3 regions of the Silvania sp. genome follow, and region 1 is predicted to be linked to each of the others. Evidence: predicted binding sites of a transcription regulator. Region 1 holds the regulator's gene; each other region holds the start of a gene.
The links. The regulator PurR, encoded in region 1, represses purine synthesis genes. The targets are predictions, from matches to a motif close to CANGCAAACGTTTGCNTG.
Positions count from the first base shown of each region.

Region 2: the regulator PurR is predicted to act here: its motif matches at 3,939-3,956, upstream of tusA (sulfurtransferase TusA).
Region 3: the regulator PurR is predicted to act here: its motif matches at 4,718-4,735, upstream of pyrC (dihydroorotase).

Region 1 is NZ_JBOGBT010000046.1:37,621-44,999, reverse strand. Features, by position in the region: gene punC (purine nucleoside transporter PunC) at 1-1,017, opposite strand, end outside; gene punR (DNA-binding transcriptional activator PunR) at 1,134-2,066, shown strand; gene purR (HTH-type transcriptional repressor PurR) at 2,063-3,088, opposite strand; gene ACRDD5_RS10210 (cytochrome bd-I oxidase subunit CydH) at 3,384-3,473, shown strand; gene ACRDD5_RS10205 (MFS transporter) at 3,638-4,804, shown strand; gene sodB (superoxide dismutase [Fe]) at 4,841-5,422, opposite strand; gene ACRDD5_RS10195 (C40 family peptidase) at 5,545-6,363, opposite strand; gene grxD (monothiol glutaredoxin 4) at 6,700-7,047, shown strand; gene rnt (ribonuclease T) at 7,095-7,379, opposite strand, start outside.
Region 2 is NZ_JBOGBT010000009.1:118-7,496, reverse strand. Features, by position in the region: gene ACRDD5_RS01425 (AI-2E family transporter) at 149-1,198, opposite strand; gene ACRDD5_RS01420 (MFS transporter) at 1,343-2,551, shown strand; gene ACRDD5_RS01415 (DcrB family lipoprotein) at 2,553-3,110, opposite strand; gene ACRDD5_RS01410 (7-cyano-7-deazaguanine/7-aminomethyl-7-deazaguanine transporter) at 3,183-3,848, opposite strand; gene tusA (sulfurtransferase TusA) at 4,017-4,259, shown strand; gene ACRDD5_RS01400 (TRAP transporter substrate-binding protein) at 4,451-5,425, shown strand; gene ACRDD5_RS01395 (TRAP transporter small permease) at 5,447-5,956, shown strand; gene ACRDD5_RS01390 (TRAP transporter large permease) at 5,967-7,253, shown strand.
Region 3 is NZ_JBOGBT010000071.1:21-7,399, reverse strand. Features, by position in the region: gene ACRDD5_RS13715 (Gfo/Idh/MocA family protein) at 1-588, opposite strand, end outside; gene ACRDD5_RS13710 (YceH family protein) at 591-1,241, opposite strand; gene rimJ (ribosomal protein S5-alanine N-acetyltransferase) at 1,251-1,835, opposite strand; gene mdtH (multidrug efflux MFS transporter MdtH) at 2,070-3,278, shown strand; gene grxB (glutaredoxin 2) at 3,341-3,988, shown strand; gene ACRDD5_RS13690 (lipoprotein) at 4,114-4,674, shown strand; gene pyrC (dihydroorotase) at 4,784-5,830, shown strand; gene dinI (DNA damage-inducible protein I) at 5,904-6,149, shown strand; gene bssS (biofilm formation regulator BssS) at 6,418-6,672, shown strand; partial or broken gene solA (N-methyl-L-tryptophan oxidase) at 6,789-7,379, shown strand, end outside.

The DNA.
Region 1 (7,379 bases):
CTGCAGGGTGTTCTGCAGAGCCGCCGCGCTGCCGGTGGCCTGCGGGAAGGGACGCAGGGCCTGCGCCACCACAATTGGGTAGATCGCGCCGTTGGCCACCGCCATCAGGCAGAAAGGCACCAGCAGCGGAGCCAGACCCACGCCCGGGATAAACCCAACCGCCCAGGTTGCGATGACGCTGAGCGCATACAGGCCCAGCAGCCACGGCAGCATCTGAGGTCCTTGCCATTTTTGCAGCGCGGCGCGACAGCCGTAACCGCCAATCAGGAAGGCGATGGTTTGCGGCACGTAGCTGAGGCCGATTGCGGCCGGGCTATAGCCCATTTCGCTGAGGATAAACGGCGAGCCGGTCAGCCAGGCGAAGAAGCTTGCCGAACAGGCGGCGTAGATCAGCACGTTACCGCTATAAACACGTGAGCGCAGCAGCGATAAAAAGGTGACGCGAGATTCTGCGGGCGCTTTCGCCGTCGCAGGCTTCAGGCTAAAGGCCGGGATCATCAGCACCAGGGCGATAACGAACAGCACGGCAAAAATTGACTGCCAGTCAAAATGGGCGAGGATCCAGCTGCCGAGCAGCGGCGCCAGCGCCGGAGAAAGCCCGACCAGCGGCATAATGGTGGCGAAGATGCGGTTAACGCGCGAGGCCGGATAGTAATCGGTTACCAGCGCCTGCCAGGTGACCGCCGCAGCGCACACCCCGACCGCCTGAATAAAGCGCAGCACCAGCAGCCAGGTCGCTTCGCGGACCCACAGCATCCCCAGACAGCCGAGGGCAAAAATGGCCAGCCCGGCCAGCAGAATCGGTTTGCGTCCGAAGCGATCGGACAGCGGTCCCCACAGCAGTTGCGCAAAGGCAAAGCCTGCCAGGAACAGGCTCAGGCTGGCGCTGATGGCCGCCGCCGGGGTTTGCAAATCTTCCTGCATGACCGCAAAAGCGGGCAGGTACATGTCAGTTGCCAGGAAGCCGAGCACGCTCAGCCCGGCAAGCCAGACTAAAAATCCTTTCCCAGGTATCACTGTGTTTATTCTCCGTTATAGGTGCAGGTGTCATTGCCGCAGAGTGTAGGCAGTGCAATCCGGCTTGTGAAACGCTAATATTTGGCTGTTGCATTCAAAAATTTTGCAGGCAGAAAATGTGGTCAGAATATTCTCTAGAAGTGGTGGATGCCGTCGCGCGCAACGGCAGTTTTAGCGGTGCAGCGCAGGAGCTGCACCGGGTGCCTTCTGCCATCAGCTATACGGTGCGTCAGCTGGAGGAGTGGCTGGCGGTGCCGCTGTTTGAACGGCGTCACCGGGATGTGGAGCTGACGCCCGCCGGGGTGTGGTTTCTCAAGGAGGGGCGATCTGTTATCAAAAAAATGCAGATCACCCGAGAACAGTGTCAGCAGATTGCCAACGGCTGGCGAGGCCATCTGTCGATTGCGGTGGATAATATTGTGCGCCCCGAGCGCACCCGGCAGATGATCGTTGATTTCTATCGTCACTTTTCTGACGTGGAGCTGCGGGTGTCCCAGGAGGTCTTCAATGGCGTCTGGGATGCGCTGGCGGACGGCAGGGTCGAGATGGCGATCGGTGCGACCCAGGCTATCCCGGTAGGGGGGCGCTATGCGTTTCGCGATATGGGCACCCTGAGCTGGAACTGCGTGGTGGCCAGCCACCATCCGCTGGCCGCGATGGCAGGGCCGCTCAGCGATGATACTTTGCGCAACTGGCCATCGCTGGTGCGGGAAGATACCTCACGTTCGTTGCCGAAGCGCATCACCTGGCTGCTGGATAATCAGCGGCGGATCGTGACCCCGGACTGGGAGTCGTCAGCGTCCTGTCTCTCTGCCGGACTGTGCGTGGGGATGGTACCGGCGCACGTCGCCCGACCGTGGATTGACAGTGGCAAGTGGGTGGCGCTGTCGCTGGAAAATCCCTTCCCGGATGCCGCCTGCTGCCTGACCTGGCAGCAAAACGATATCTCTCCGGCCCTGGCGTGGCTGCTGGCGTATCTCGGCGATAGCGAAACGATGAATAAGGAATGGCTGCGGGAGCCAGAGGGGCTGGCTCCCGGGGAGGATTAACGGCGGTAGTCGCGGAAAGGACCATCCGCGACCGAGCGGCGTTCGATCAGACGCGGATGCACTTCAATGGAGTGTGACTCTTCGCGCTTGCTGACAATACGATCCAGCAACATATTGAAGGCCGTCTCCCCCAGCGAATCTTTCGGCTGGTGGATGGTGGTCAGCGCCGGCGTAAAGAAGCGCGCGTTGCGCACGTTATCATAGCCGATCAGCGAAATATCCTGCGGGACGCGCAGGCCCATTTCGTCGGCGGCGCACAGCGCGCCCATCGCCATAATATCCCCGCCGCAGAATATCGCCGTCGGACGCGGGCTCTGGGAGAGGATCTGCTGCATCGCGCGGTAGCCGGATTCCGGCTCAAAGTCGCCCTGCACAATCCAGTTTTCCGGCACAGTGATCAGCGTCTCTTCCATCGCTTTCATAAAGCCTGCCAGTCGACCGGCGCCGGTGTTGCGCTCCAGCGGCCCTGGAATCACGCCAATTTCGCGGTGGCCGCGTTCGATCAGATACCGACCGGCCATATACCCGCCTTCAAAGGCGTTATCGATTACCGAGTCGGTAAAGTCGGCTTTGGCTTCGCCCCAGTCCATCACCACCATCGGAATATTGCGATACTCCTCCAGCATATTGAGCAGCGATTCCGGGTATTCGGAACACATCACCAGCAGGCCATCAACGCGCTTTTGCGCCATCATCGACAGATAGGCCCGCTGTTTCTCGAGGCTGTTCCAGGCGTTGCCCAGAATCAGGGTGTAGCCTTTCTGGAAGCAATTCTTCTCTACGGCTTCAATAATTTCAGCAAAATAGGGCGCTTCGCTGCTGGTCGCCAGTAAGCCGATTGTCTTGGTGTGATTCACTTTCAGGCTGCGGGCCACGGCGCTTGGAGAATAGTGCAGCTCTTTAATCGCCGCCCAGACGTTGTTGCGCGTCTCTTCCGCGACAAAGCGCGTTTTGTTAATCACATGTGATACGGTTGTAGTGGAAACGTTTGCGCGTTTCGCCACGTCTTTAATTGTTGCCATCAGATGTCACTCCAGACCATATCTAAGCTCCTGAAAAACCAATAGGTAAACGTTTGCCTTCACTCGCCCTAATTGCGCAATTTGAATTGCGGTACGCCGGGAAAACGACACAGGACGTCAGGAGGGGGTCAATGGCCGGTACGCTAATAAATTTAGCGTGGAATTTTGGCTGATCTTGACCAAAAGGGGAAGAACAAAAACGGTAATCCACCTAAAACCCGCAAGATTTTTGCTGTGAACTGTGTAAAAATGAGCAAGCTCACTCTTCATGGGGTGATTAAAAGGAGAAAAATTGATGAGTACCGATCTTAAGTTTTCGCTGGTTACGACCGTTATTGTCCTGAGTTTGATCGTGGCGAGTGCTTTCACTGCTGCGCTGCACTGATCGATACGGGGGAGCCTGCTCTCCCTCGTTTCTCCTGGCTGATTGTTACGCCTCCTGCAATAATCTTTTGCCAAAATGTAAACTTCTCATTTTTTGTGATTGATGTCATGCTTTCGCCTTCATTGTTCTGTGTCGCGTGACGACACGGTGTCTGGAGTTGAAGTATGAAAATCAATTTTCCCCTGCTGGCCCTGGCGATTGGTGCATTTGGCATTGGCACCACTGAATTCTCCCCGATGGGATTGTTACCGGTCATCGCCCGGGGTGTGGATGTTTCTATTCCCGCCGCAGGAATGCTGATCAGTGCCTATGCCATCGGTGTGATGGTGGGGGCACCGCTGATGACGCTTCTCCTGTCGCATCGTGGCCGTCGTAATGCGCTGATCTTCCTGATGGCGATTTTTACCGTTGGTAACGTGCTGTCGGCCCTCGCGCCGGATTACACCACCCTGATGCTGTCCCGCATCCTCACCAGCCTGAACCACGGGGCCTTCTTTGGCTTGGGCTCAGTGGTGGCTGCAAGCGTGGTGCCTAAACATAAGCAGGCGAGCGCAGTGGCTACCATGTTTATGGGGCTGACGATTGCCAATATTGGCGGCGTCCCGGCGGCGACGTGGATGGGCGAAGTGATTGGCTGGCGGATGTCGTTCCTTGCGACTGCGGGGCTTGGCGTGGTGGCGATGATCGCGCTGTTCTTCTCGTTGCCGAAAGGCGGGGCGGGTGAAAAGCCGGAGGTGCGCAAAGAGTTGGCGGTGCTGATGCGCCCGCAGGTGCTGTCTGCGTTGCTGACCACGGTGCTGGGCGCCGGGGCAATGTTTACCCTCTATACCTATATTTCGCCGGTGCTGCACGACATCAACCAGGCGACCCCGGCCTTTGTCACTGCCATGCTGGTGCTGATCGGCGTTGGGTTCTCGCTGGGTAACTACCTGGGCGGCAAGCTGGCGGATAAGTCAGTGAATGGCACGCTGAAGGGCTTTTTACTGCTGCTGATCGTGATTATGCTGGCAATTCCCTGGCTGGCACGCAATGAGATCGGCGCGGCAATTGCGATGGTGGTGTGGGGGATGGCAACTTTCGCGGTGGTGCCGCCGCTGCAGATGCGCGTGATGCGTGTCGCCAGCGATGCGCCGGGGCTGTCGTCGTCAGTGAATATCGGTGCTTTCAATCTGGGCAATGCGCTCGGCGCGGCGGCAGGCGGGGCGGTGATCTCCAGCGGCATGGGGTACAGCTTTGTGCCGGTAATGGGGGCAATGATTGCCGCCCTGGGCCTAATTCTGGTGCTCGCGTCCGGCAGAAATCAGCCGCAGCCGGTGGGTGCCACCGAGTAACAATAATGCAGAAGGGCTCGCCCTTCTGCACTGCATTTATGCTGCGAAGTTCTTCGCTACAAATTCCCAGTTCACCAGCGCCCAGAAGTGCTCAAGGTAGTTCGGGCGCGCATTGCGGTAATCGATGTAGTACGCATGTTCCCACACGTCGACGGTCATCAGCGGCGTAGCGTTCGTGGTCAGCGGCGTTCCTGCATTGGACGTTGAGACGATTGCCAGCGTGCCATCCGCCTCTTTAACCAGCCAGGTCCAGCCCGCGCCAAAGTTCTTCACTGCTGCATCGGTAAACGCCGCTTTAAAGGCGGCGAAGCTGCCAAACGTAGCGCTGATGGCCGCAGCCAGTTCACCCGTTGGTTCGCCACCGGCATTGGGTGCCAGGCAGTGCCAGTAGAAGGTGTGGTTCCAGACCTGCGCGGCATTGTTAAACACGCCCCCTTCGGAGCCGCGCACGATCTCTTCGAGGGTTTTGCCCTCAAACGCGGTGCCAGCGATCAGGTTGTTCAGGTTGGTGACGTAGGTCTGGTGATGCTTACCGTAATGGTATTCCAGGGTTTCCACAGAAATGTGCGGGACCAGGGCGTCTTTTGCATACGGTAATGCAGGTAGTTCAAACGACATTGCTTCTCTCCTTATTATAGTGATCCATTCAATAACCATATTGAACGTGCGGGTAGAGTAGCAAAATGAAAGGTTAGACAAAAGAAGAACTTACCCTGCTGAAGAGCCAGCAGGGCAGGGGATTAACGAATGGTGTTGGCCTTCATCACGCGGCGTGCGCCAACGTAGTGACGCTGCCAGTAATCTTCGCTCAGGGAGGTGATCTGGATATCCTGGCCGCTGCGCGGGGATTGGATAAACTTGCCGTTGCCGACGTACACGCCGACGTGATCGGCCGTCCCGCGACCCTGGGTGCGGAAGAACACCAGATCGCCGCTTTCCAGTTCACCCCGGGTGACCGGAGACGCATCGCGCAGATGGTACATTTCGTTGGCGGTGCGCGGGATACGGAATTTCACCAGATCTTTATAGGCGTAATAGACCAGACCGCTGCAGTCAAAACCGGTACGCGGTGAGCTTCCGCCCCAGCGATACGGTTTGCCAATCTGTCCCATTAATTTATTTAACGCTGTGCTTTGCGCTTTTTGCACCCGGACTTTATGCGCGGCGGCAATGGTTGTGGTCTTGCTGGTTTTAACGCACTGCTTTTTGTGTCCTTTGCGGGTCGTACACTTCTCTGTCACAACGCGCGAAGCCGTTTGCGTGGCTCGGGTGGCATTGTGAGGGGAATTTTTGTTTTTCTTGCTGGAGGCGGTTTGCGGTGTTTTCGCGAGGGCTTTCTTTGCGGTGCTCTTTTTGGTGGTGCTTTTTTTACTGGTGCTCTCTTTTTTAGTGGTTTTGCTGGTCGCGCTTTTTTTCTTGGGTTCGGTTACTTTCGCCAGATGCGTTTTATGCGTAGCCGAAGACCGCGCCTGCTCTGAGGCGTTAGCCAGCGGCGTGAAAGAGAGAGTCGAAAAAAGCAAAGCACAGAGCGTGATCGAGAATTTATTTATTCGCGCCACTGGGCAGTCCCCTGGTAATTGCTGGCATGAATAATGCCGGCAGGTGATTTACAAAACCTGTCGATTCTAATCTATAAAAAGCCCCGACGTTAATAAACTTTTTGCACTTAAAACTGCGTTTTGTAATCGAGTGCAAAAAAAATAAACATCCTTTCGCTGGCCTGGTCATTCGCTGAGCAAAAATCAGGGCAGTACATATCTAACATGCGTTATTAATGCATCTTTATGCGACGCGCGGTAAAATACGATACGTGACGAAAATGTTATTTTCCGTTGTCGGTCTGAGACGCTACAATGACAGTCGATTGCCGTAACAGAAGTTAAAGGAAGCAAGACATGAGCACTACTATTGAAAAAATTCAGCAACAAATCGCTGAAAACCCGATTCTCCTGTACATGAAAGGTTCTCCAAAGCTGCCAAGCTGCGGTTTCTCCGCACAAGCAGTTCAGGCGCTGTCCGCCTGTGGCGAACGTTTTGCTTACGTTGATATTCTGCAGAATCCGGATATCCGCGCTGAGCTGCCAAAATACGCTAACTGGCCAACCTTCCCACAGCTGTGGATTGACGGCGAACTGGTCGGCGGGTGCGACATCCTGATCGAAATGTATCAGCGCGGCGAACTGCAGCAGCTGATCAAAGAGACCGCAGCGAAATACAAATCTGAAGAGCCAGACGCAGAGTAATTTCTCGCGTCATGGACACAAAAAAGCGACCAAAAGGTCGCTTTTTTTTATGCTTCAGGTTCCGCTTCCGGCAGCGGCCAGCCGCCGAGGCGTTTCCAGCGATTAACAATCTCGCAAAACAGCTCGGATGTGCGTTCGGTATCGTACAGGGCAGAGTGCGCCTGGGTGCCGTCAAAGGCGATGCCCGCCGTGATACAGGCTTTTGACAGCACCGTTTGCCCCAGCGCCAGTCCGCTTAATGCGGCGGTATCGAAGGTGACGAACGGGTGGAACGGGTTGCGCTTGAGCGAGGCGCGCTCGGCGGCGGCCATCATAAAGCTGTGATCGAACGT
Region 2 (7,379 bases), on a different contig from region 1:
TAAGGCGAAAATTAAAGGCGTTTGGGACTCTTTAAATAAATGTAATTCGGGTGTTTTTTATTTTAATACGATAAGACCATTCTGTTAGCTAAATAAACCTGCCGCTGTTTCAGAGCAGCAGGTTTTTTGACAGCCTGAGAAGGCATGGCTATCCCGGTAGTCGGCTTTTTGGCCTGCCCGGGCCGAGCAGGATCGCCAGTTTGCTGCCCCCATGGGTGGTCTCCATCCAGATCTTACAGACGCTGGTCAGCGGCACGGAGAGCAACATCCCCACCGGGCCGAGCAGCCATCCCCAGATCAGTAACGACAGGAACACCACCATCGTCGACATCCCCAGCCGGTGGCCCATCATTCTTGGCTCAACGATGTTGCCCAGAATCATATGGACGATAAGAAACAGCGCCCCCACCATCAGACACTCATAAATGCCGTTGAACAGGAACGCCTGAATCATCGGCGGCCCGGCGGAGAGCACCGCGCCAATGTTGGGCACGTAGTTCAGCAGAAAAGCCAGCACCCCCCACATCAGGGCGAACTGTACGTCGAGCAGCGCCAGCCCCAGCCAGACGATGGCCCCCGTCCACAGGCTCAGCAGCGTTTTCAGCGCCAGATAGTGCGACACGCCCTTCAGCGCCCGGTGTAAACCGGCGATGTGGATCTGCGGGTTGTTCAGAGCAAAACGCATTTTGTACGGCACATGGCGCACTTCAAACAGCATGAAGACCACGGTCATCACCAGCAGCAGCACGCTGGCCATCGCCCCGGAAAGCTGGGTCATCAGCGCGGTGGCGAAGGTCATGACCTTTTCGGAATCCATGCGTTTCAGCATGCGCTCCGGCGAGATATGCAGGTTCAGAAACGGGAACATCTCCTGCAGGCTGATAATTTTGCGCGTCAGTTCTCTGTTGTATTTCGGCAGCAGGGCAGAAAATTCACTGAGCGAAGCCGCCAGCACGCCAAACAGCGCCGTCAGCACGATCAGCATCACTATCACCACAATGGTGATGGCGAAAGGCCGCTTTACGCCCCGGCGTATAAACCAGGTGACGAGCGGGTTGAGAACGATGGCGAAAAAGAGCGCCAGTAACAGCTGTACGATGATATCCGCCCCGGCGTGAATACCCGCGAGGATCACCACCAGGCAGGCCAGCTTCAGCAATATGTGTAAACCCACTTTGTCGGGCGGCGTGGTTGTCATAGCGTTTCCTTGTTATGAGATGCCCCTAAAGTGTAGTGCGCGCGTAACGCTTCGGTAGGCACCTGTATTCTTAAAGTCGCTGCTGATTTTCCAGGCCTGACGTGGTAATAGTGAAACACTGTTGTAAAAATTCTGGTGAGCCCGATGCCCGAACCTGCCGCCGAACCGGCGCTGAGCGGATTACGTCTTAATCTGCGGATTGTTTCTGTCGTTATTTTCAACTTTGCCAGCTACCTGACCATCGGCCTGCCGCTGGCGGTCCTTCCTGGCTATGTGCATGACATCATGGGCTTTAGTGCCTTCTGGGCGGGTCTGGTGATCAGCCTGCAATACTTCGCCACCCTGTTAAGTCGCCCTTACGCCGGACGCTATGCCGACCTGTTTGGCCCGAAAAGCATTGTGGTGCTGGGGCTGTGCGGCTGTTTCCTGAGCGGGGTGAGTTATCTGCTGGCCGGCTTCACCAGCGGCTGGCCGATGGTGAGCCTGGCGCTGCTGTGTCTGGGCCGGGTGATCCTTGGCGTCGGGCAAAGCCTGGCCGGAACCGGATCGACCCTGTGGGGCGTGGGCGTGGTGGGCGCATCGCATATCGGGCGGGTGATCTCCTGGAACGGGATTGTCACCTACGGCGCAATGGCGATGGGGGCGCCGCTCGGCGTCCTGTGCTACCGCTACAGCGGGCTGAACGGCCTGGCGCTGACCATCATGGTGGTGGCGCTACTGGCGATCCTGTTCGCGCTGCCGCGACCGACGGTGAAAGCCAGCAAAGGCAAACCGATGCCGTTTCGCGCGGTGCTCGGACGCGTCTGGCCGTACGGTATGGCACTGGCGCTGGCCTCGGCGGGCTTTGGGGTGATCGCCACCTTCATTACCCTGTTCTACGACGCCAAAGGCTGGGACGGCGCGGCCTTTGCGCTGACGCTATTTAGCTGTGCGTTTGTCGGCACGCGGCTGTTGTTCCCCAACGGCATCAACCGGCTGGGCGGGCTGAACGTGGCGATGATCTGCTTTAGCGTCGAGATTGTCGGACTGCTGCTGACCGGTATCGCCGAGGCACCGTGGATGGCGAAAACTGGCGTTTTCCTCGCGGGTGCGGGCTTCTCGCTGGTGTTCCCGGCGCTGGGCGTGGTGGCGGTGAAAGCCGTGCCGCAGCAAAACCAGGGCGCAGCGCTGGCGACCTACACGGTGTTTATGGACATGTCATTGGGGGTGACCGGGCCGCTGGCCGGACTGGTGATGGCGTGGGCCGGGGTGCCGGTTATCTATCTCGCGGCGGCAGGACTGGTGGCGGTGGCGTTACTGCTGACGTGGCGGCTAAAAAAATGGCCTCCAGCGGAGGCCATGTCATCGCAATAACTTACTGAATAACCAGCGTATTGATAATGCTTTCCGCAGCAGTTTGCGCTTTCTGCTGATCGTCAGCAGGCAGGGTAATCTGCAGGGTCAGCAGCTTATTGTCGATTTTGCCGAGCACCACGGATGAATAAGCAGTCTGGCCTTTGGCCGAGATAATGCTGTCCAACTGTTGCAGGTTGTGGCCCTTCAGCTCGATGGCTTTGTTGGTCACGACCTGCAGCTGCGGGTCGCGGCTGCGCTGCTGCTCTTCCAGACGTTTTGCCAGCACGCCCAGGTCTTCACTGGTGTCGTCGCCGACGATCACAATCACCGCTTTTTGCCCGGTGGCGTCGGAGTAAACGTGCATGTTGTTGGCCTGGGTGCCCAGCTTGCCGCTCTGATCGGTCATATCGGCAGGCAGAGAGAAGCTAAGTTTGCCATCCATCAGGCTGACCGCTTGACCCGTCGCATTGCTCTCGGCAGAGGCACCCTGAACAGGCGCTTTGCCGTCATTGTTATCACAGGCCGCAAGCCCCATCACCAGCAGGCCAATCCCGACATATTTAACCAGATTGCGCATTGAATTCTTCCTTTCGATAAACGGCCATAACGGCTCATCCGTCCATCTTATCACAACTGTTCAGGGGAACCTTTAACCGGCCTGCAATGCCGGATTTTCAGATTTATCTGCGAGTCTTTTCAGCAACATATTCAGCAGCAGGCCATACATCGGCAGGAAGAACACCAGGCTGATAAGCACCTTAAAGGCGTAATCCACGAGCGCAATTTCCATCCAGTGCTGGGCCATAAACGGGTCCGGGCTGCGCCAGAACGCGATAAAGAAAAAGGCCAGCGTATCGCTGACGTTCCCAAACAGCGTGGAGGCGGTGGGGGCCATCCACCAGCGATGGTTCTGCCGCAGACGGTTAAACACATGCACATCAAGGATCTGCCCCAGCGCATAGGCCATAAAGCTGGCCGCGGCAATGCGGGCGACGAACAGGTTGAAGTGGGTCAGGGCTTCAAACCCCTGCCAGCTTCCCATATAGAACAGGGAGGAGATCACGTACGACACAAACAGCGCCGGGAGCATGACGGCAAAAATAATGCGTCGGGCCAGCGGCGCGCCAAAGATGCGCACGGTGAGATCGGTAGCAAGGAAGATAAACGGGAAGCTGAACGCGCCCCAGGTGGTATGCAAACCAAAAATGGAGATCGGCAGCTGCACCAGATAGTTACTGGAGGTGATCACCAGCAGATGAAAAAGCGAAAGCCAGAACAACGCTTTTACGCGCTGCGATTGAGAGAACTGCGTCATATTGTGACCTTTTTATAAGTTGGGGTGAGGGAACCCAATAAAACCGGCTGCATCATACTGCTTTAATTCATCTTTGCAATGGTTGATTTTCACGCAATCGTTAACCTGGTTTGCATTGCCCCCTGTGGGGCGTAAACTACTGCCGTTTTTTACCTTAGCGAGACGACGATGACCGATCTGTTTTCCAGCCCCGACCACACCCTTGACGCCCAAGGCCTGCGCTGCCCGGAGCCGGTGATGATGGTGCGTAAAACGGTGCGCAACATGCAAACCGGTGAAACCCTGCTAATCATTGCCGACGATCCGGCCACCACCCGCGATATCCCGGGTTTCTGTACCTTTATGGAACATGAGCTGCTGGCGCAGGAGACTGAGGTGCTGCCGTACCGGTACCTGTTACGTAAAGGCTAGCCCCAGCAGGCCGGGTAGGGCGAAGCCGCCACCCGGCATGACCCTCGCCACAAATCTAAACCATCATTTCATTATTTGGCGCTTTTTGTGAGGCGCTTCACCTCCGCTTTTCAGGGTGTGGTCTAGTTTTTAAACGTTCAAAACTAAAACAACGTTCCGATACTTACCCTCACTACCCTGGAGTTGACTCGATGAAAACGACCCTCAAGCCGTTGCTGGCTGCTCTGTGCCTGTCCGCTTTTGCCTGCTCCGTTTCTGCGCAAACCATTAAAGCCGCCGATGTCCATCCCGAAGGCTACCCGAACGTAGTGGCGGTACAGCAGATGGGCGAAAAACTGAAACAACAAACCGATGGCAAGCTGGAGATTAAAGTCTTCCCCGGCGGCGTGCTGGGGGATGAAAAACAGATGATCGAGCAGGCACAGATGGGCGCCATCGACATTATTCGCGTCTCGATGGCACCGGTTGCCGCCATCCTGCCGGACATCGAAGTCTTTACCCTGCCGTACGTCTTCCGCGATGAAGATCATATGCACAAAGTCATCGACGGTGACGTGGGCAAAGCCATCGGCGAGAAGCTGACCGCCAATCCCAAATCTCGTCTGGTGTTCCTCGGCTGGATGGACTCCGGCACCCGCAACCTGATCACCAAGAACCCGGTGGCCAAGCCGGAAGATTTAAAAGGGATGAAGATTCGCGTGCAGGGTAGCCCTGTTGCGCTGGCCACATTGAAAGACATGGGGGCCAACTCGGTGGCGATGGGGGTGAGTGAGGTCTATAGCGGGATGCAGACTGGGGTGATTGACGGGGCAGAAAACAACCCGCCAACCTTTGTGGCCCACAACTACATGCCGGTGGCCAAAAACTACACCCTCAGCGGCCACTTCATCACCCCGGAAATGCTGCTCTATTCCAAAGTGAAATGGGACAAGCTGAGCGCCGACGAGCAGCAAAAAGTGTTGACCCTGGCCCGTGAAGCGCAGTTTGAACAGCGCAAGCTGTGGCAGGCCTACAACCAGCAGGCGCTGGAAAAAATGAAAGCCGGTGGCGTACAGTTCCATGACATCGATAAGGCGGTATTTATCAAAGCGACAGAGCCGGTGCGCGCAGAGTATGGCGAGAAAAAGCATCAGGACCTGATGAAAGCCATCGCTGACGTTCAGTAAACCCAGCCCTGTGGAGGACGTATGTCCGAAAGCTATCTGAAGTGGATGGATCGCCTGTACCTGCTCGCCATGACCGTGGCGGGCGTCTCGCTGCTGATCATGACCATCGTGATTCCGATTGGGATTTTTTCCCGCTACGTCCTCAACCGCGGCGAGTCGTGGCCTGAACCGGTGGCCATCATCTGCATGGTGACTTTCACCTTTATCGGCGCGGCGGTGGGCTACCGCGCCGGATCGCATATCGCGGTGAACATGCTGACCGACCGCCTGCCAGCCGGGTTAAAAGCCCTGTGTGCCAGGATTGTGGATCTGCTGATGCTGCTGATTTCGCTGATTATCTTCTGGTACAGCTACCTGCTCTGCGTCGAGCTGTGGGAACAGCCGGTGGCGGAGTTTCCGATTCTGACCTCCGGTGAGAGCTATCTGCCGCTGCCCGTCGGCTCGGCGATCCTCATTTTGTTCGTGCTGGAGCGGCTGATGTTTGGCTCCCAGGAAAACCGCCCGGTCGTCATGATCGGCAACCACAGTTAAGGGGTGAATCATGGATGCTTTTATTTTGCTCTTCACCCTTGCCATTTTGCTGGCGCTGGGGATGCCGGTGGCGTTTGCCGTCGGGTTGAGTGCGGTGGCGGGGGCGCTGTGGATCGATCTGCCGCTGGAAGCGCTGATGATCCAGATAACCAGCGGGGTCAATAAGTTCACCCTGCTGGCGATCCCGTTCTTTATCCTGGCGGGGGCGATCATGGCGGAAGGGGGCATCGCCCGGCGGCTGGTCAACTTTGCCTATATCTTTGTCGGCTTTATTCGCGGCGGGCTGTCGCTGGTGAATATCGTCGCCTCGACCTTCTTCGGTGCCATCTCGGGCTCGTCGGTGGCGGATACCGCCTCCATCGGCAGCGTGATGATCCCGGAGATGGAGAAGAAGGGCTATCCGCGCGAATACGCGGCGGCGGTGACGGCCAGCGGCTCGGTGCAGGCGATCCTGATCCCGCCGAGCCACAACTCGGTGATTTACTCCCTGGCGGCGGGCGGCACGGTGTCGATCGCCACGCTGTTTATCGCCGGGGTGCTGCCGGGGCTGCTGCTCGGGTTCTGCCTGATGCTCCTGTGCCTGGGCTTTGCCCACAAGCGGGGCTATCCAAAAGGTGAACGGATCCCGTTTAAGCAGGCGCTGAGGATTTTTGTCGATGCGCTGTGGGGTCTGATGACGGTGGTGATCATTCTTGGCGGGATATTGTCGGGAATTTTTACCGCTACCGAATCGGCGGCGGTCGCCTGCCTGTGGGCGTTTTTTGTCACCATGTTTATCTATCGTGACTACAAGTGGAGCGAGCTGCCGAAGCTGATGTGCCGGACGGTGAAGACAGTAACGATCGTGATGATCCTGATCGGCTTTGCGGCGGCATTTGGCGCGGTAATGACCTACATGCAGCTGCCGATGCGGATCACCGAGTTCTTCACCTCGCTGTCGGATAACAAGTACGTGATCCTGATGTACCTCAACATCATGCTGCTGCTGGTGGGCACGCTGATGGACATGGCGCCGCTGATTTTGATCCTGACCCCGGTGCTGCTGCCGGTGACCAACTCGCTGGGCATCGATCCGGTACATTTTGGCATGATCATGATGGTGAACCTTGGGATCGGCCTGATTACCCCGCCAGTGGGATCGGTGCTATTTGTTGCCAGTGCGGTGAGTAAGCAGAAGATCGAAACCGTGGTCCGCGCCATGCTGCCGTTCTACGGCATGCTGCTGGTGGTGCTGGCTATGGTGACCTACATCCCGGCGATTTCACTGTGGTTGCCGCATTTGCTGGGGATGCAGTAGTCGTTGTGTTTTCTCCCTCTCCCTGTGGGCTGAGGGATCCCCATAAAAAAAATTGGCACGGTCGGCCCCCTCTCCATTCAGGGAGAGGGTTGGGGTGAGGGGGAGCATGCGGCTCCGGTGGTGGTT
Region 3 (7,379 bases), on a different contig from region 1:
GATCATCGCCCCCTGGTCGTTAGTCTGCAATGTGCCGCCGGTTAAGCGGGCGCTGTCACCCGCCAGCCACAGAGCGGTATCCACCACGTGCAGATAGTCATCCAGCAGCGTAAAACGCAGATCGTTGGGCCCGACGCTGTCGGCGCGATGCTTATCCATGCGCAGCGATGCCGCACCGTTCAGCTGGGTTTTCAGCTGCTGATAGAGCGGTGCAAAGCGGCGGTTAAAGCCCACCATCAGGGTCAGTTTTTTCTGCGCAGCCAGCTCAATCAGGCGCTCGGCATCGGCAAGATTATCCGCAAGCGGTTTATCAACACAGACGTGGACGCCCGCCTGCAGCAGCTCGCTGACCACCTGATAGTGGGTGGCGGTCGAAGTATGGACAAACACCGCATCGCACTCGCGGGCTAAATCCTGCAGCGAGCCCAGGTATGGCATGCGCACGGACTCGCAAATTCGCAGTGCTTTATCGCGTGAGGGCGACCAGGCCCCCTGTAACGTCCAGTCGGTGGCGGTACTCAGCACCGGCAGCCAGGCTTTTTGCGCAATGCCGCCCAGACCGACAACGCCTACTCGTAATTTTGTCACCGTTAATCTCCCAGATGTGCCAGCAGCGAATCGAGCCGCTGTTTCAGGTCTTCAACTTCATTCTCCAGCGCCTCAACGCGCGCCGCCAGGCCAACGTCTACCAGCGAGGTATCGGCGTCTATCGCATTGACCGGCGTTTCAACGTCGCCGCTGAAGAGATGCATAAAGCGGCTTTCGCGCTTACCGGGTTCACGCCCCAGACGCAGGACAAAGGGGCCATCTTCCCGGCTGGCTAACGCCTCAAGCGTCTGCTCCACCTGTTGGGTATCGGCAAATTCATGCATGCGCGCCGCGCGGGTGCGCAGCTCACCAGGCGTTTGCGCCCCGCGCAGCAGCAGGGTAGCGATGATGGCAACCTCTGCCGGACTCAGCTTCAGCGCACCAAATTCCGAGTTACAAAAGCGCTGCTCGTACTTGGTCACGCGGTTGCCAAACCCGCTGACGGTGCGCAGATAGTGACGCTTCACCAGCGCGTCGAGCTGATCCTGCACATCGTGTTCGCCGAGGTTCATCACCGGTTCACGGTTGGTTTTTTGGTTACAGGCCAGGGTCACGGCATTGACCGAGAGCGGATATTGCTCCGGGGTGGTTACCTGCTTTTCCAGCAGACAGCCAATCACGCGCGCTTCGGTGGCGCTTAACTGATATTTCATTTCTGTTCCTTAGCGCCCGGCGCTCCATTGTTGAGTGGTCAGCGCCGTCAGAACATGATCGCGCCATTCGCCGTCAATCAGCAGGTAATCTTTGGCGTAGCCCTCTTTTTCAAAACCGAGGCGCCCCAGTAAATCGCCGCTGCGCTGATTGTGCGGCATATAGTTAGCCATAATGCGATGCATATGCTGGGTACGCTGCATGTAGCGGATTGCCGAGGTCAGCGCCTCGTACATCAGCCCCTGTCCCTGCCATTTTTGCCCGATGGAATAGCCCAGATAACAGGCGTGGAACGAGCCCCGCACCACGTTAGAAAAGTTGGCGATCCCGACGATCTCTTTTTCATCAGGATCGAGCAGCGCAAAATAAAACGCCGAGCCCTGTCGGTGGAACTCGGCAATCATGCTTAACCGTGCCTGCCAGCCGGAAGGGTAACAGTGACTCTCATCCCGTACGGGTTCCCAGGGTTTTAAAAACTGACGATTCTCAGCGTAGTAGTCCGCCAGACGCCAGGCATCACGCTCATGCACCAGACGCACCACCAGGCGGTCGGTCGTCAGGCGCACTTTCGGCACATTACTGCGATAGCCAAACATTGATACCACTCCTTCCCGTTACAACCTCGACCCGTTAGCTTTACTATACCTGCGCGAATGCCGTCTGGGAAAACAGTGACATACCCTTTTTACGGCTTTTCACCTTTTTCGATGAAAAACCTGAATCAAAGTCACCTCTTGATAAAAAAATATTGTGACAGCTTGTGTGGGAAAAACCCCGCCAACAACGCAGAATATTAGCGCGCTTATCATCTTTATTCCCCTGGAGGGGAAATGTCCCGTATCTCGCAGGCCCGTAATCTGGGTAAATATTTCCTGTTAGTCGATAACATGCTGGTTGTCCTCGGCTTTTTTGTCGTTTTTCCGCTCATTTCGATTCGCTTTGTCGATCAGATGGGCTGGGCGGCACTGATGGTCGGGATTGCGCTGGGGCTACGCCAGCTCATTCAGCAGGGGCTGGGGGTGTTTGGCGGCGCGATTGCCGATCGCTTCGGTGCAAAACCGATGATTGTCACCGGCATGCTGTTGCGGGCCGCGGGCTTTGCCACCATGGCTATAGCGCATGAACCCTGGCTGCTGTGGGTCTCCTGCATTATTTCCGGTCTCGGCGGCACGCTGTTCGACCCACCGCGCACCGCGTTGGTGGTGAAGCTGATTCGTCCTCAGCAGCGCGGGCGTTTTTTCTCCCTGCTGATGATGCAGGACAGTGCCGGCGCGGTCGTTGGCGCGCTATTAGGAAGCTGGCTGCTGCAGTATGACTTCCGCCTGGTGTGTGCCACCGGGGCGGTACTGTTTATTCTCTGCGCGGGGTTTAACGCCTGGCTGCTGCCTGCCTGGAAACTCTCCACCGTCAAAGCGCCGGTCCGCGAGGGTCTGGATCGCGTGTGGCGCGACAAACGCTTTATCACCTACGTGCTGACGCTGGCCGGGTATTACATGCTGGGGGTCCAGGTGATGCTGATGCTGCCGATCATGGTCAATGATATTGCCGGTTCCCCGACGGCGGTGACGTGGATGTACGCCATCGAAGCCTGCCTGTCGCTGACCCTGCTGTACCCCATCGCCCGCTGGAGCGAAAAGCGTTTTCGCCTTGAACATCGGCTGATGGCTGGCTTGCTGTTGATGTCCCTGAGCATGCTGCCGATCGGTATGGTGAGCTCGTTACAGCAGCTGTTTCTGCTGATCTGTACCTTCTACATCGGCTCGATTATTGCTGAACCCGCGCGTGAAACGCTGAGCGCGCAGCTGGCCGATGCCCGTGCGCGCGGCAGCTATATGGGCTTTAGCCGCCTCGGGCTGGCAATTGGCGGCGCGCTGGGGTATGCCGGTGGCGGCTGGCTGTTCGATGCCGGTAAAGCCTTTAATCAGCCGGAACTGCCGTGGGTCATGCTGGCGCTGATTGGGGTCATCACCTTCTTTGCCCTGGGCTGGCAATTTAGCCATAAACGCAGCGCGCCGGGTATGCTTGAACCGGGTACCTGATTTGTAACGGGCTTTTTTCTCCTCCATACTGAATGTTGATGGTCAACCACTGGAGGAGAAACGTGAAACTTTATATTTACGATCACTGCCCGTTCTGTGTGAAAGCCCGTATGATTTTTGGCCTTAAAAATCTTCCCGTCGAAAGGATAACGCTCCTGAGTGACGACGACGCCACGCCGACGCGGATGATTGGGCAAAAAATGGTGCCGATCCTGCAAAAAGATGACAGCCGTTATCTGCCCGAAAGCATGGATATCGTGCGCTATGTCGACGCGCTTGATGGCCAGCCGCTGCTGACCGGTAAGCAAAATCCGGCCATTGCCGAATGGCTGCGCAAGGTTAACGGCTATGCCAACCGTCTGTTGATCCCCCGATTTGCCAAAGCCGCCTTTGATGAGTTCTCCACCCCGCAGGCACGCGCCAGCTTTGTCGCAAGGAAAGAGGCGTCCATCGGCAGCTTCGCCGAGCATCTGTCCCACTCTGCAGGGCTGGTGAAGAACATCAGCGACGATCTTCGGGCGCTGGACAAGCTCATCGTCCAGCCTAACGCAGTGAATGGCGAGCTCTCCGATGACGATATCCACCTGTTCCCGCTGCTGCGTAATCTGACAATCGTTGCGGGCATTAACTGGCCGACACGTGTCGCCGATTACCGCGATAATATGGCCAAACAGACCCAGGTGAACCTGCTGTCGTCCCAGGCGCTGTAATCCCTGCCAGGGCGGTCACATTCAGACCGCCCGCTTTTATCAGCTTTTTCCGCTGGTTTGACAAAGTCTCCCCTGACATACTGTCGCGTCATAATTGAGGCGCTGACATTCTGTCGAGGGAACCTATGAAAAAGATTGTTATTGCCGCTGCGTTAATTGTCAGCGGCCTGCTGGTTGGATGTAATCAGCTTACACAGTACACCGTCAGCGAGCAGGAAATTAATCAGGCGCTGCAAAAGCGTAATAACTTTGCGAAAGATATCGGCGTGCCCGGCGTTGCCGATGCCCATATCGTGCTGACCAATCTTGCCAGTCAGATTGGTCGCGAAGAGCCCAACAAAGTGATACTTTCCGGCGATGCCAGCCTGGACATGAACTCCCTGTTCGGCAGCCAGAAAGCCAATATCAAACTGAAGTTAAAAGCGCTGCCGGTGTTTAACAAAGAAAAGGGGGCTATCTATCTGCAACAGATGGAGATCGCCGAGGCCGAGGTGTCGCCGGACAAGATGAAACCGGTTCTGCAGACGCTGATGCCCTATCTGAACCAGTCGCTGCAAAACTACTTCAACCAGCAGCCTGCTTACGTTCTGCGGGAAGACAACAGCAAGGGCGAGGCGCTGGCGAAAAAGTACGCGAAAGGGATCGAAGTGAAGCCGGGTGAGATAATAATCCCCTTCACTGACTAACCTTAAAGGCGCTTCGGCGCCTTTTTTTACGGAAAAGAGTGCAAACGAAAACGTTTCCCCCTATTCTTTGTGTCCGGCAAAAATCATCTCACTCAGCCGGAGCTCATCCATGACTGCACCATCCCAGGTTTTGAAAATCCGCCGCCCAGACGACTGGCATATCCATCTTCGCGATGGCGATATGCTGAATACCGTTGTGCCGTATACCAGCGAAATTTATGGCCGCGCGATTGTGATGCCAAATCTGGTGCCGCCCATCACCACGGTTGAGGCGGCGATTGCCTACCGCCAGCGCATTCTTGATGCAGTGCCTGCCGGTCACGACTTTACCCCACTGATGACCTGCTATCTGACCGACACTCTCGATCCTGATGAGGTTGAGCGCGGCTTTAACGAAGGCGTCTTCACCGCCGCTAAACTCTATCCCGCCAACGCAACAACCAACTCCAGCCACGGCGTGACCAGTATCGATGCAATTATGCCGGTACTGGAGCGCATGGAAAAACGGGGAATGCCGCTGCTGGTGCATGGCGAAGTGACCCATGCGGAGATCGATATTTTTGACCGCGAAGCGCGTTTTATCGACAGCGTGATGGAGCCACTGCGCCAGCGTCTGCCGGGGCTAAAAGTGGTGTTTGAACACATCACCACCAAAGATGCGGCTGACTACGTACGGGACGGCAATGAGCGCCTGGCCGCCACCATCACCCCGCAGCACCTGATGTTCAACCGCAACCACATGCTGGTGGGCGGCGTGCGCCCTCACCTTTACTGCCTGCCGATCCTCAAGCGCAACATCCACCAGCAGGCGCTGCGTGAGCTGGTCGCCAGCGGCTGCGATCGCGTCTTCCTCGGCACCGACTCGGCCCCGCATGCCCGTCACCGCAAAGAGGCCAGCTGCGGCTGCGCAGGGTGCTTTAACGCACCGACTGCCCTCGCCAGCTATGCGCAGGTCTTTGATGAGATGAATGCCCTGCAGCACTTCGAAGCCTTCTGTTCCCTGAACGGCCCGCGCTTCTACGGTTTGCCGGTTAACGAGAGCTTCGTTGAACTGGTGCGCGAAGAGAGCAGCGTAGTGGAATCCATCGCCCTGACCGATGACACCCTGATTCCGTTCCTCGCGGGTGAAACCGTTCACTGGACGGTTAAACGCTAAAAATTCGCTGCCCCCTGTTGCAAGCTTGCCGATATGACTGTATAAATACACAGTATAAACACAGGGGGCAAATATGCGTATTGAAGTGACCGTTGCCAGAACCACTGCTTTACCTGCCGGCGCGCTGGATGCACTGGCGGGTGAACTATCTCGCCGTATCAACGAATCGTTTCCCGAGAGCAACGGTGCTGTCACCGTCCGCTACGCCGGGGCCAACAACCTGTCCGTCATTGGCGGCGCAAAAGACGATAAAGTGCGCATCAGCGAAATTTTACAGGAAACCTGGGAAAGCGCTGACGACTGGTTTATTACCGATTAGTTTTGCTCCCTCATTGTGTTTTTTTGCCGGGTCGCCCCGGCTTTTTTTTGCCCTTCATTCACCCGCAAAATATCCTGGAAAAGGCTTAAAAATCACCCGCGTCATGGTGTTTTATTGTTCAAACATTCCTAAATGTTAGAAAAATGTGTTGCTGCCTGTTTATTTTTCCGATCAGAACCCTTATTAATTGATATACTGAAATTGCTTCAGAAAAACACGGATTGAACCTCACAGTCGTTGTCTTTAAACACGTATTCAGGGGGTTATGATGGAAAAGAATAATGAAGTCATCCAGACCCATCCTCTCGTTGGCTGGGATATCAGCACCGTGGACAGCTATGACGCACTGATGCTGCGTTTGCATTACCAGACCCCGAATCACCCCGACCATGTAGAATCGGAAGTTGGGCAGACGCTGTGGCTCACCACAGACGTTGCACGTCAGTTTATTTCTATTTTAGAAGCCGGTATTGCAAAAATAGAATCCAGTGACTACCAGGAAAATGAGTATAAGCGGCATTAAGTTGATGCCACATTTTCACCCAACAGGCACCTGACGGTGCCTCAATTATTTCACCCTTGTATAACCCCGCCATGTTAATTACTCTTCTAAGCCACGAAACGCGTTAAGAGATCCTGATGAAATACGACCTTATCATTATTGGCAGTGGATCCGTGGGGGCTGCGGCCGGTTATTACGCCACCCGGGCCGGGCTGAACGTTCTGATGATTGACGCCCATATGCCGCCCCACACCGAAGGCAGCCACCACGGCGACACCCGCCTGATGCGCCATGCGTACGGCGAAGGCGAACGTTATGTGCCGCTTGTGTTACGTGCGCAGGCGCTATGGGATGAGCTGGCTGACATCAGCGGCGAACCGGTGTTTGAACGCACTGGCGTCGTGAACCTGGGGCCCTCCGATTCAACGTTTCTGGCAAACGTCGAGCACAGCGCCCGGCAGTTCAATCTGGATCTGGAACGGCTCGATGCCGCCGCGGTAATGAGCCGCTGGCCGGAAATTCAGGTGCCAGAGGGGTATATCGGGCTGTTTGAAGCTAACTCTGGCGTCCTGCGCAGCGAGCTGGCGATTAAAACCTGGATTGCCCTGGCAAATGAGGCGGGTTGCGCACAGCTCTTTAACTGCCCGGTCAGCGCGATTACCCATCATGACGACGGCGTTACCGTCAACACGCCGGAAGGTGAGTACAGCGCGCACCGTCTGTTAGTC